2 regions of the Halomonas sp. AOP22-C1-8 genome follow, and region 2 is predicted to be linked to the other one. Evidence: predicted binding sites of a transcription regulator. Region 2 holds the regulator's gene; the other holds the start of a gene.
The links. The regulator PhoB, encoded in region 2, activates phosphate uptake and scavenging genes when phosphate is short. The targets are predictions, from matches to a motif close to TGTCATANNNNTGTCANA.
Positions count from the first base shown of each region.

Region 1: ugpB (sn-glycerol-3-phosphate ABC transporter substrate-binding protein UgpB) is a predicted target of PhoB. The motif match lies at 2,346-2,363, and genes of this name have one in related genera.

Region 1 covers NZ_JBQSYD010000013.1:69,086-73,298, forward strand. The annotation lists gene ACT3TY_RS09095 (YchJ family protein) at 1-447, opposite strand, end outside; gene ACT3TY_RS09100 (hypothetical protein) at 633-947, shown strand; gene argE (acetylornithine deacetylase) at 1,057-2,229, opposite strand; gene ugpB (sn-glycerol-3-phosphate ABC transporter substrate-binding protein UgpB) at 2,449-3,777, shown strand; gene ugpA (sn-glycerol-3-phosphate ABC transporter permease UgpA) at 3,939-4,213, shown strand, end outside.
Region 2 covers NZ_JBQSYD010000004.1:31,062-35,274, forward strand. The annotation lists gene ACT3TY_RS03310 (chorismate--pyruvate lyase family protein) at 67-630, shown strand; gene ubiA (4-hydroxybenzoate octaprenyltransferase) at 666-1,562, shown strand; gene phoB (phosphate regulon transcriptional regulator PhoB) at 1,693-2,382, shown strand; gene phoR (phosphate regulon sensor histidine kinase PhoR) at 2,385-3,680, shown strand; gene ACT3TY_RS03330 (hypothetical protein) at 3,986-4,213, shown strand, end outside.

The DNA.
Region 1 (4,213 bases), on a different contig from region 2:
TCGGCCGCTACCACAAAAGCAGGGATCGTTACGCCGCGGCTTGAGACGCACGACATCAGGCGTACCATCCACGTACCACCACCGGCTCTGCTCAAACACGAAACGCGAGTTTTCTTCAAGCATGTGCCAGCGGCCACGCTCTTTGAAATAAGCGCGAAAATGAACATAACCTTTATCAGCATCGGGGGGCGTCTCTTCGGATGCTGCTTTAACAATGATGAGAGCCTTCCACTCGGTATTAAGGTCCGGTGATAGCGCTTCAGGGCGAGTGCTCACGTGCCAAGTGGCAAGCACGTAGTCGCATAGATTCAGCGCAAAGGCACTGTAGCGAGAGCGCATTAGCGCTTCCGGGGTAGGGGCTGGCGCGCCATCGTGGTAACGGCCGCAGCATACGTCAGTCGACAACCCTGTACCGCAAGGGCAACTTTTTTCAATTAGAGACATCATAGAAAGGCTCATATATCACGGTCACTTAAGCCTAACCGATAATCCTTAAAACCGTCCTACACATGGCCTATGTTTTCGTTCGATTTTGGCCCCATATTAAGCGTATAGTGACTGAGCAAGATTTTTTTGACTTACGGAGTACGAAACACGACCCAAGATTCTTTCCAAATGCAGCGGAGGTTCTCATGAAGGTTTATAAACCCGAATGGCAGTGCACGTTTAGCGTAAACGAAGGCGCAGAAGAATCAGCCAACTGGAAAGAGCGAGTCGCCTGGCGACTGCGGGCGATAGCCGACCGTTTGGACGGTGCTGGTCGGACGCTGAAGGTTAATTGTCATGTTTCTCCTCAGGTCAGCCAGGAGGAAATGGATACCTGCCTGGGCAAAGGGTTTGAAGTGACCCAACAGCTGTTAACCCAGTTGGCGCATCAGCAAGCGTGTGAAGATGTGATGCGCAATGCCAAAGCCGAGCTTTTCGAACAGAACCACCAGCATCATTAACATGGAGGAGGCTCCCACCCGTTGAGCGGGTGGGTTGAAATGCGTCCATTCACATCGTTTTCAAACACGTTCTCAGATACCTTTCCCCACGACGTTTTCAAGTGCTTGTCTAATCAGCGTGATAGGGCTGGTGTAGCGCGTCTCCCAAACGCCCCATAAACGCCAGGCACGCTTCAAGTTCGCTTTTCTCAATATACTCATCCGGCTGATGCGCTTGAGCGATACTGCCCGGACCCAGAATAATCGTTTGTAACCCTTGGCCTTGAAATTGCCCCGCCTCGGTGGCGTAGGCCACTGCGTGGTTGCAGCACTCACCTGGCAGGTGGTCCTTGGCCAAGCGCAGTACGGCGTGATTATCTCGGTCGGCAAGGCCTGGCACCGTTACATTCAGCGGCTCGGTCGTAATCTGGACGTCCTTGCCACGCGCCCTTAGCTCGGCACTTAACGCGTCGGCATACGCTTCAAAACGAGCGAACACCTCATCAAACGTCTCGGTGGGCAGGTGGCGTATTTCCCACTCAAACTGGCACTCACGCGCCATGATATTGATCGCCGTACCGCCCTTGATCTTGCCTACGTGGAGGCTGGTGTGGGGTACGTTAAAGGCGTCGTCTACCTTGCCCTCCTCCACCAACGCCGCCATGGTGTCTTCGATGAAGGTGACCAGTCGCGCTGCCACATGAATGGCCGAAGTGCCCTGATTCACCTGACTGCTGTGCGCTTCGCGCCCTACGACGGTGGTGCGCAGATTAGTGGCGCCCTTCTGGGCCACGACGGGCTGCATGCTGGTCGGCTCACCAACAATGACGTGCGCGGTGGTTGAGTAGTGCTCGTAGAACCGTTTGATCAGCGCAGGCGCACCGACACAGCCAACCTCCTCGTCATAGGAAAAACCAAAATAGATCGGCTGCTGCAAAGGCGTTTTCACCCACGTGGGCACCATGGCAAGAGCGCAGGCAATGAAGCCTTTCATATCACAGGTGCCACGGCCGTAAAGCTTACCGTCTTGGCCGTCATGCAGGGCGAAAGGATCTGTCGACCAGGGCTGGCCTTCCACCGGCACCACATCGGTATGGCCGGAGAGCATCACCCCACCTGGCGCATCAGGGCCTATACGGGCAATCAAGTTCGCCTTGGTGCCGCAGGGGCTCATCACCCGTTCGGAGGCGACGCCGTACTCTTCAAGATAAGCTTCGACAAATTCGATCAGCGCCAGGTTAGAGCCACGGGAGGTAGTATCGAAAGAGACCAGTTTGGTTAATAGCGCTATTGCGTCACTCATACGACTCTCATTAGTTATGCACATTGTCTCAACCCTATCATCGCCCTCGCAGAGCGCCTACTACCAATGCCCTTGGATAAAACCCAAAGCTTTTATAAAACCTTGGTCCAGTTAGCATTCATCAAAATGTCATCTACACTCATTATTGTTCAGTGCACCCACAAATCTTAAAAAACGCATTGTGCCACCTGGCTCGCGCCAGGCCCAAAAGGAGCTCACATGTCTCGTTTTATGTTACGCGCGTTATCTACTGGCATCACCGCGGCTACGCTGAGTGTTTCCGCCCACGCCGCTACCGAGATCACCTGGTGGCACTCCATGGGCGGCGAGCTGGGCGAGCGCTTGAGCGCGCTTGCCGAAGACTTCAATGCCACCCAGGATGGGTACCGTGTTACGCCCTCCTATCGGGGTGAATACGAACAAACCATGGTTAACACCATTGCCGCTTTCCGCGCAGGCGAGCAGCCCCACATCGTACAAATTTACGAAGTGGGCACCGGCACCATGATGGCCGCCCAGGGCGCTATCTATCCGGTGTTTGAGCTGATGGAAGAGCACGGCAACACCTTTGATCCGGCTGATTATCTGCCCGTGGTAACCGGTTACTACACCGACACCAACGGCAACATGCTCTCCATGCCGTTCAACTCGTCCACACCGATTCTTTACTACAACAAAGCCATTTTTGAAGCGGCTGGCCTCGACCCTGAATCACCGCCTACTACGTGGGCTGAGATGGGCGAGATGGGTCAACAGATTGTCGATGAAGGCGCGGCCTCTTGCGGCTTCACCATGGCCTATGCGGCCAACTGGGTCGGCCTTGAGAACTTCTCAGCGCTGCACAATCAGTCCATCGGCACCCAGGAAAACGGCTTCGGCGGTCTGGACACCGAGTTTGCCTTTAACGGCGACGTACAGGCGCGCTTTTGGGATCAGTTGAAAGAGTGGTCGGATAGCGGCGTCTACAGCTACGCAGGCCCAGCAAACGGCCCGGACGCGGCACCCTCGTTCTATTCCAGCGACTGCGCGATGTACATGAACTCGTCAGCGTCACGCGCCGATGTGTTGGCTAACTCCGACTTCGACGTAGGTTTTGGCATGCTGCCCTACTACGACGACGTAGACGGCGCACCGCAAAACTCAATCATCGGCGGCGCGACTCTGTGGGTACTTTCCGGCCATGAAGACGACGAGTACACCGGCGTTGCTGAATTCCTTGAGTATCTCTCCTTGCCTGAGATTCAGGCCGAGTGGCACCAGGGAACCGGCTACCTGCCGATTACCACTGCCGCTTACGAGCTGAGCCAGGAGCAGGGTTACTACGATGAGAACCCAGGCGCGGATATTGCCATCGAGCAGATCAACTTAAACGAGCCGACAGAGAACTCCAAAGGCCTGCGCTTTGGCAACTACCCCCAAGTGCGCATGGTTCTGGACGAAGAGTTCCAGGCCGTACTAGCCGGCAACAAGAGCGGTCAGCAAGCCCTGGATGATGCGGCAAGCCGCGGCAACCAGATCCTGCGCGACTTTGAGGCAGCCAATAACTAAGCGCTTCGCGTTACTTGTCAACAAACCCCGGCTTTTATAGCCGGGGTTTGTTATAGGAGCCATCCCATACGCCCAAGTCACCGGGGCCTATGGGATGGCTTACTTCCTGGCAGCTGAGCACAGCGGCCAGCCGCACCAACGCCCGTACGACAGGATGTGTCATGCAGACCAAACGTTCCACCTATCAAAACCGGTGGCTCCCTTTCTTACTGTTAGCGCCGCAGTTGGCGATTACGCTGGTGTTTTTTATCTGGCCGGCAAGCCAGGCGGTTAAGTCGAGCTTCGAGCGCACCGATGCGTTCGGCTTTAAAACAACGTTTGTCGGTCTGGAGAACTATGCACGCGTTCTGGCCGACCCCAGCTACCTGAACGCGCTGGGGCGCACCGCGATTTTTTCCGTCTCGGTGACGGTACTTTCCATGAGCCTGGCGCTTTT
Region 2 (4,213 bases):
TGTCGTAAAAGCTTTTAAGACCACCATGTTACACTAGCTTCTCTGTTTTTTGCCCAGGAGTATCTGGTGGTGACGTCCTCTTTTCGGCAAACGCATGCCTTTCCTGTTTGGCAGCCCGTGGCTGCGTTACGCCCCGCCATGAGCGCTGCCTGGTGGGAGTGGGTTGCGTCTACGGATTCACTAACGGCTCGCTTGCAAGCGGCAGGCGCAGGGCAACCATTCCGTGTTCGCCTGCTGCGCCAAGGCGCCGGCGTGCCTCTGCATGATGAAGCGCAGGCGTTGGGGATTGAGCTTCGTCGCTATGCCTGGTTAAGGGAGGTCGCCCTGTGCGTGGGTGATAACCCTTGGGTGGTCGCACGTTCGGTTGCCCCCTTAACACAGCTAAAAGGTCAGCGATTGGAGCAACTGGGTGAGCGCTCGCTGGGCAGTTGGCTGTTTCGCCAGCCAGATTTAGTACGCGGCCCGCTTGAAGCCACGAGGGGTGCGCCACGTTTTGCCTTCCCTCAGGATGCTGGCGTGAAAAGTTGTTGGGGGCGGCGCTCAGTGTTTCAACATGGTGGGTTATCGCTACTCGTACAAGAGTACTTTTTATCCACCATGGCAGATGACCTTCGTTTGTCTTCGCGGTAGGCTTGCTCGGCATCTCTTCTTTACGTGAGGTAGGCATGGATCGTTCTTTGTTGCGGCCAGTCGGATGGGCGCGAGTCGCTGATTTTTTACACTTAATGCGCCTGGACCGCCCCATTGGTACCTGGCTATTGATGTGGCCTACCTTATGGGCGCTTTGGGTGGCTACAAACGGGGTGCCTGGCCGCAACGTGCTGCTTATTTTTGTGGCAGGTGTTTATGTTATGCGCGCTGCTGGCTGCGTTGTGAATGATTACGCTGACCGCCATGTTGATGGCCACGTTAAACGCACGAAACAACGTCCACTGGCGACGGGGCGAATCAGTGAAACCGAAGCCCAACTGCTGTTTATTGGGCTGGTCACTGTTGCGTTTGTGTTAGTGCTGCTGACCAACTGGTTTACGGTGCTGCTGTCGATTGGTGGCGTGATCCTGGCGTTTATCTACCCCTTTATGAAGCGTTACACCCATCTTCCTCAGGTGGTGCTGGGGGCGGCTTTTTCGTGGGCAATCCCCATGGCGTTTGGGGCGGTGCTGGGATATGTACCTGTGGAAGCCTGGTTGCTGTTTTTTGCGAACGTACTGTGGACGGTTGCTTACGATACCCAATACGCCATGGTCGACCGTGACGATGACCTAAAAATTGGTATTAAATCAACGGCGGTGCTGTTTGGCAGTGCAGACCGCTTGATGATTGGATTACTGCAACTGGCGACGTTGGTGCTGTTAGCCTTTGTGGGTGTTCGTGTGGGGCTGGGTGGTTTTTTCTGGCTGGGCCTTGCCGGTATGGCGGCCACCTTTATTCATCAACAGCGCCTGATTCGGCATCGTGAACGCGACCCGTGTTTTCAGGCTTTTTTGAATAACTACTGGTCAGGGCTGCTGGTTTTTGCCGGCATTGCGCTAAGTTGGTGGCCAGTGGCCGGGCCGCTCTAGCAAAGCGTGATTAGCGCCTGTCATTCGTTCTTGTTATTGGCTATTGTCATATAAGTGTCATCAAGTCATGGTGTTATTGTCACTGAGATGTCATTGAATTACCTTTCATTGAGCACCGTGAGGCCCTGGAATGACCGCCAAGACCGTTTTGATTGTCGATGATGAAGCACCTATTCGCGAAATGATCGCAGTGGCGCTGGAAATGGCTGACTATCGCGTGCTTGAAGCGGATAACGCCCAGGATGCCCACGCGTTAGTCGTTGACCATCAGCCTGACTTACTGCTTCTGGATTGGATGATGCCAGGTACCAGTGGTATTGAGTTGGCGCGACGCCTTAAGCGTGAAGAAGCCACCGCCGAAATGCCGATTATTATGCTCACCGCCAAGGGTGAGGAAGACAATAAGATTCAAGGCCTTGAGGCGGGCGCGGACGACTATATCACCAAACCCTTCTCGCCCCGTGAGTTGGTCGCGCGCTTGAAAGCCGTATTGCGACGCACTACCCCGCGTGGCGTAGAAGACCCCATTGAAATTAACGGCCTTCTACTCGACCCCGTCAGCCACCGTGTTAGTGCGCATGGCAAGGCGCTGGAAATGGGGCCCACTGAATATCGCCTGCTGCAGTTCTTTATGACCCACCAGGAGCGAGCCTATACGCGCAGCCAACTGCTGGACCAGGTATGGGGCGGCAATGTGTATGTTGAAGAACGCACAGTGGATGTACATATTCGGCGCTTGCGTAAGGCGTTAGGCGATGTGCATCAAAACCTGATTCAGACGGTACGGGGTACCGGTTATCGTTTCTCAGCCCGGGTGTAACTGTGCGCCTATGGAGCCGTGAGCTTTGGCGTATTGCCTGGTTAGCGACCATAGGTGTTTGCCTGGGGTGGCTGCTAGGCTCAGCGGGCCTTGGCTTGGCAGCCGGGTTGGCCGTTTGTCTTTTTTACCATTTACGCCAGTTGCGCGTCCTCTTTCAATGGTTAACCCTTAATCCTCATAACGAGCCCCCGGCTGCGGGTGGCATGTGGGGGGATTTGCTTGATCGTCTTTACCGCTACCAAAAAAGCCAGCGCATTACACAAGGTCGATTGCGGTCTACGCTTGCGCGTATCCAGGAATCCTCAGAGGCCATGCGCGACAGCGTGGTAATGCTCGACCGCCACGGTGATTTGGAGTGGTGGAACAGTGCAGCGACAGATATGCTGGGCCTACAAACCGCGCACGATCGTGGCCAGCACATTACCAATTTGTTGCGTGACCCACGCTTTATCAGCTACTTCAACGCCCGCGATTACAGCGAACCGCTTACGCTGACCTCACCCATTGATGAGCGCAGCATTCTGCAATACCAAATTACCTTGTATGGCGACGATGAGCGCCTGGTGATGGCGCGGGATATCACTCGTTTGCACCGCCTTGAGCAGATGCGCAGAGACTTCGTGGCCAACGTCTCCCATGAGCTGCGTACGCCGCTTACTGTTCTTTCTGGCTACCTCGAAACCTATGGTGACTTGGCTGAGCAGCTTCCGCCTCGCTTGGGCAGGGGGATCGAGCAAATGCAGGACCAGACGCAGCGCATGCAAAATCTGGTTAACGACCTGCTGCTTTTGTCACGCTTGGAAATTGATCAAGGCGGGCAAGACCATCAGGCGCTGTCGGTTGAGCAATTGCTTAATAGCGTCTGCCAGGATGCATTGGCGCTATCGCACCGTAAGCATGTTGTCCGTGTTGCTATTGAAAGTGACGCCCAGCTCATAGGGAGCGAGCAGGAAATACGTAGCGCCATTTCTAACCTGGCTTTCAATGCGGTGCGATATACCCCAGAGGGTAGCCAAATTATACTGCGCTGGGCGCCCATGGAAGATGGAAGCGGATGTATAGAAGTAGAAGATGATGGAGAGGGCATCGATCCTGTCCACCTCCCCAGGCTAACGGAGCGCTTTTATCGGGTTGATAAAGGCCGGAGTACCGCGACAGGCGGTACTGGGCTTGGTCTTGCCATCGTTAAGCATATCCTGCTGCGCCATGATGCTCAGCTTCAGGTTGAATCGCACCCTGGCGAAGGTTCGCTATTTCGCTGTACTTTCCCCGCCACTCGGCTGGCTGCTACCTCCTAGCCTCCTTCCTGGTCTTCTGTATAACCTTTATCCAAGCGTGCCATATGGACAAGCCATCTATGGTTCAAGTCTGCTCATGTGTCATTTTTAGTCAGTTATGGTGGTCCCTTATACACGATCAGCGAGCATGATTGGCACGCGGTATTTGTTTTAAGTTGTTTATTAATAAGAAATATTTTTTTATTTTTGTTTTTTGGCATCACATCTGCATTAATCTGGGCAAGGAAGATTACCGCAGGAAATGGTACGCCAGGAAGGCACTTCCTTAAGGTAAGCGGTATCAACAGCGATCGAGGAGAAGGAACATGATGTCCAAGGAACTACTCAAGAAAGCTGGGATTTTAGGTGTAACATTCGGTTTACTGGCAAGCCCCTTCGCTTTTGCCCAAGAACCAGTAGACCCGAGCCACGATATTACTGCTGATGAAGAACCCGTGCAGCCGCAATCATCTGGTACAGGTGCAGGTGGTGATGCATCTACCTATGATGCAGACGAGCTCTCAGATATGAACGGTGAAAGCGCAGGCGATACT